2 regions of the Pseudomonas sp. 15C genome follow, and region 2 is predicted to be linked to the other one. Evidence: predicted binding sites of a transcription regulator. Region 2 holds the regulator's gene; the other holds the start of a gene.
What was found. The regulator sigma-54, encoded in region 2, starts transcription at its own class of promoters, with help from an activator protein. The targets are predictions, from matches to a motif close to ANTGGCATNNANNTTGCTNT.

Region 1: ACYYKW_RS12670 (CmpA/NrtA family ABC transporter substrate-binding protein) is a predicted target of sigma-54. The motif match lies at 1,531-1,550, and genes of this name have one in related genera.

What each region holds. Positions count from the first base shown of each region.
Region 1 is NZ_JBUDGD010000019.1:51,579-53,978, reverse strand. It holds gene ACYYKW_RS12675 (ANTAR domain-containing response regulator) at 1-187, opposite strand, end outside; gene ACYYKW_RS12670 (CmpA/NrtA family ABC transporter substrate-binding protein) at 203-1,414, opposite strand; gene ACYYKW_RS12665 (quinone-dependent dihydroorotate dehydrogenase) at 1,638-2,400, shown strand, end outside.
Region 2 is NZ_JBUDGD010000029.1:37,384-39,783, forward strand. It holds gene hpf (ribosome hibernation-promoting factor, HPF/YfiA family) at 1-292, opposite strand, end outside; gene ACYYKW_RS16060 (RNA polymerase factor sigma-54) at 366-1,859, opposite strand; gene lptB (LPS export ABC transporter ATP-binding protein) at 2,045-2,400, opposite strand, start outside.

The DNA.
Region 1 (2,400 bases), on a different contig from region 2:
CCATCACATCGCGGCTCGGTGACTCGGTATCGATCAGGATCACGTCCGGGCGCACCGTTTCGACGCGTGAGGGCAGGTCGATGGTCAGGCCGGACTCGTCGATCACCTCGAAACCAGCCTCGGTCAATGCCGCCTTGAGACGGCCGACTTTTTTCGCGGTGTCGTTGATCAGCAGAATACGCAACATGTTCGCGGCCTCCGGTCAGCGCTGGGCAAGCAGGGGAGCGTCGTCGTTCAGCGCGTGCAGCTTGAAGCTGCGCGCGTAGCCGGCCGGATCGCTGCCGTCCCAGACCTTGCCATCAAGCAACTGGCTGCTGCGCATGTCGGTGCCCCAGGCGGCCACGCCAACCGCCGTTGCGGCATCGCGATACAGCTGCAGTTGCTGAACCTGACGGGCCACGGCGAGGTAGTCCGGGTCGCTCCGCAACAAGCCCCATCGGCGGAACTGGGTCATGAACCACATGCCATCGGAGAGGTACGGCAAGTTGACTTCGCCATTGCCATGAAAGCGCAGCGCGTGCGGGTCTTGCCAGCGATTGCCGAGGCCGTCGGCATAGTCGCCGAGAAAACGCGGTTCGATGCACGCCACCGGCGCATCGAGGTATTCCGTCGCGCTGAGCAGGTGCGCGGTGCTGCGGCGATTTTCCGGGCTGGCTTCGATGAAGCGGCTGGCCTCGAGAATCGCCATCACCAATGCCCGCGCGGTATTCGGGTACTGCTCGACGAATTCACGGGTGCAACCGAGGACCTTTTCCGGGTGATCGGGCCAGATGGTCTGGCTGGTGGCGAGGGTGAAACCGAGGTCCTGCTGCACCGCGCTGGCGGCCCACGGCTCGCCGACGCAAAAACCGTCGATGCGCCCGGCTTGCAGGTGCGCGACCATTTGCGGCGGCGGCACCACCACACTGTCGACATCCTGCAACGGATGGATGCCCTGACTTGCCAGCCAGTAATACAGCCACATCGCATGGGTGCCGGTGGGGAAGGTCTGGGCGAAGGTCAGTTTTGCGCGGCTTTGGTGCACGTGGCGGTCGAGCGCTTCAGGACTGTTCACGCCGAGGTTTTGCAGACCGCGCGAGAGGTTCAGGCTCTGGCCGTTCTGGTTGAGGCCCATCAGCACGGCCATGTCGGTCGGCGCGACGCCGCCGATGCCCAGGTGCACGGCGTAGATCAGCCCGTACAGGCTGTGCGCGGCGTCGAGTTCGCCGCTGACCAGTTTGTCGCGCAGGTTGGCCCAAGAGGCTTGGCGCTTGAGGTTCAGGGTCAGGCCGTAGGGCTGGGCAAAGCCCTGCGTGGCCGCGACGACGACCGAGGCGCAGTCGCTCAGGGCCATGAAGCCGAGGTTGATCGCGCTCTTTTCCGGCGCATCGCTGCCATTGACCCAGGCCAGCGGCCCGACCGTCAGTTCATTCATACATCGCCACCTCGAAAAAAAAGCGCCGCCGCGGACTTTGCCCAGGCAAATCCCGTAGACGACGCCATTGTCCGCGCTCGCCGGTCGTCATTGGCCGGCGAGTTGATAACCGGGGAAGTGCAAGGCATATGCCACCGGCGCGATTTGCGCGTGCGCCTCGCGCCGCAGGGCCATGCCCGGCTATAATCGCCGCCTCTTTTCGCCGCCCGAGTCATCGCCGCCCATGTACACCCTGGCCCGTCAGCTGTTGTTCAAACTTTCCCCGGAAACCTCCCACGATCTGTCGCTGGATCTGATCGGCGCGGGTGGACGTTTGGGCCTCAACGGCTTGCTCTGCAAGGCGCCGGCGCAGGTGCCCGTAACCGTCATGGGCCTGGAGTTTCCCAACCCGGTGGGGCTGGCGGCCGGGCTGGACAAGAACGGCGCGGCCATCGATGGTTTTGCGCAACTGGGCTTTGGCTTTGTCGAAATCGGCACCGTGACTCCGCGTCCGCAGCCGGGTAATCCGAAACCACGGATTTTCCGCTTGCCGGAAGCCGAGGCAATCATCAACCGCATGGGCTTCAACAACCTCGGCGTCGACAACCTGCTGGCGCGCGTCGCTGCTGCGAAATACCAGGGCGTGCTGGGCATCAACATCGGCAAGAACTTCGACACCCCGGTCGAGCGTGCAGTCGACGATTACCTGATCTGCCTCGACAAGGTCTATGCTCACGCCAGCTATGTGACGGTCAACGTCAGCTCGCCAAACACCCCGGGCCTGCGCAGCCTGCAGTTCGGTGATTCGCTCAAGCAGTTGCTCGCGGACCTGGCCACGCGCCGCGCCGAACTGGCGCTGCGCCACGGCAAGCACGTGCCGCTGGCAATCAAGATCGCCCCGGACATGACCGACGAAGAAACCGTGCAGGTGGCGCAGGCGCTGATCGAAACCGGCATGGACGCGGTGATCGCCACCAACACCACCCTCAGCCGGGTGGGCGTTGAAG
Region 2 (2,400 bases):
CCTGGAGGAGGCTCTGGGTCTTTTCCTTATGCTTTTTGAGTTGGCGATCCAGCTTGTCGGTCAGCAGGTCAATGGCGGCATACATGTCGTCGTGCTCGGCATTGGCGACTACTTCTCCGCCGGGAATATGCAACGTGGCTTCGATTTTCTGCTTGAGCTTCTCGACATTCAATATGACTTGCACGTTGGTGATCTTGTCGAAATGCCGCTCCAGCCGGTCGAGTTTCTCGCCGATGTAGGTGCGCAGAGGTTCGGTCACTTCCAGTTGGTGTCCACTGATGTTGACTTGCATACAGCTTCTCCTTCGTTGCCAGTGCATAAAGCGGCAGGCCGAAAAGCCTGCCACTGGAACGCTGTAACGTGGCTTACATCAACCGCTTGCGTTCGCTCGAAGGCGCGATTCCGAGGGATTCGCGGTACTTGGCGACGGTGCGGCGAGCCACCTGAATGCCTTGTGCCTCCAGTAAACCAGCGATCTTGCTGTCACTCAACGGCTTTTTCTGATTTTCCGCGGCAACCAGTTTCTTGATGATCGCGCGGATCGCCGTGGACGAGCATTCGCCGCCTTCGGAGGTACTCACGTGGCTGGAGAAAAAGTATTTCAGCTCATAAATACCGCGCGGGGTATGCATGAATTTTTGTGTGGTCACTCGGGAAATCGTCGATTCGTGCATGCCCACCGCCTCGGCGATGTCATGCAGGACCAGCGGTTTCATGGCTTCGTCGCCGTACTCCAGGAAGCCGCGCTGATGCTCGACGATCTGCGTGGCGACTTTCATCAGCGTTTCGTTGCGGCTCTGCAGGCTTTTGATGAACCAGCGAGCTTCCTGAAGCTGATTGCGCATGAAGGTGTTGTCGGCGCTGGTGTCGGCGCGTTTTACGAAACCGGCGTACTGAGCGTTGACGCGTAGACGCGGTACCGATTCCTGGTTCAGCTCGACCAGCCAGCGCTCGTTGTCCTTGCGCACGATGACGTCAGGTATGACGTATTCGGCTTCGGTGGACTCGATCTGCGAACCCGGTCGCGGATTGAGGCTCTGCACCAGTTCGATGACCTGGCGCAGCTCGTCTTCCTTGAGTTTCATGCGCCGCATCAGCTGACTGTAGTCGCGGCCGCCAAGCAGGTCGATATAGTCGCTGACCAGGCGTTTGGCCTCTGCCAGCCATGGCGTTTTTGCCGACAACTGGCGCAGTTGCAACAGCAGGCATTCGCTGAGGTTGCGTGCGCCGATGCCCGCGGGCTCGAACTGCTGGATGCGGTGCAGGACGGCTTCGATTTCGTCCAGTTCAATGTCCAGTTCCGGGTCGAAGGCGTCGAGGATTTCTTCGAGGGTTTCGTCCAGGTAGCCCTGATTGTTGATGCAATCGATCAGGGTCACGGCGATCAGGCGATCGGTGTCGGACATCGGTGCGAGGTTCAACTGCCAGAGCAAATGGCTCTGCAGGCTTTCGCCGACGGAAGTGCGGGTGGTGAAATCCCACTCGTCATCATCGCTGCTCGGCAGACTGCTGGCGCTGGTCTGGTAAACATCCTCCCAGGCCGTGTCTACCGGAAGCTCGTTGGGGATGCGCTCGCTCCATTCGCCATCGTCGAGATTGTCTACCGTCGGCGCGGCTTCCTGGTAAGAAGGTTCCTGAATGTCGGTGTTGGGCTTTTGCTCGACGTTGTCGGCCAGCGGATCGGAATTGTCGAAGTCGTCGCCTTCTTCCTGGCGTTCGAGCATCGGGTTGGATTCCAGAGCCTCCTGGATTTCCTGTTGCAGATCCAGGGTCGACAATTGGAGCAGGCGGATGGCCTGTTGCAGCTGCGGTGTCATCGTCAGCTGCTGGCCCATTCTCAAGACTAGCGATGGTTTCATGGCAGGGGCTTAACACCTTATTCGCCGGCGCTATGCGCCATCCACTACAGGGCGCCGAAGCGCCAAACTTAAGCAAATTATATGCCTGAAACTGAAGTGTTTGCCTAGAGCGCTGTAACAATTAAGCGCTATAAAAAACGGCTTGATCGATACAGCACCCGCGCAGCTTGTCGAACAGCTCGCGCTTACAGGCGGAACTCGTGACCCAGATACACTTCCTTCACCAGATCGTTGGCCAGGATAGTCTCGGCGTCACCTTCGGCGATCAATTGACCGTCGTTGACAATGTATGCGGTTTCGCAGATATCCAGCGTCTCGCGCACGTTGTGGTCGGTGATCAGCACACCGATGCCTTTGGCTTTGAGATGGTGAATGATCTGCTTGATGTCGCCAACCGAGATCGGGTCGACACCGGCGAACGGCTCGTCGAGCAGGATGAATTTCGGTGCGGTGGCCAGGGCGCGGGCGATTTCCACCCGGCGGCGCTCACCACCCGACAGGCTCATGCCGAGGTTGTCGCGAATGTGGCTGATGTGGAATT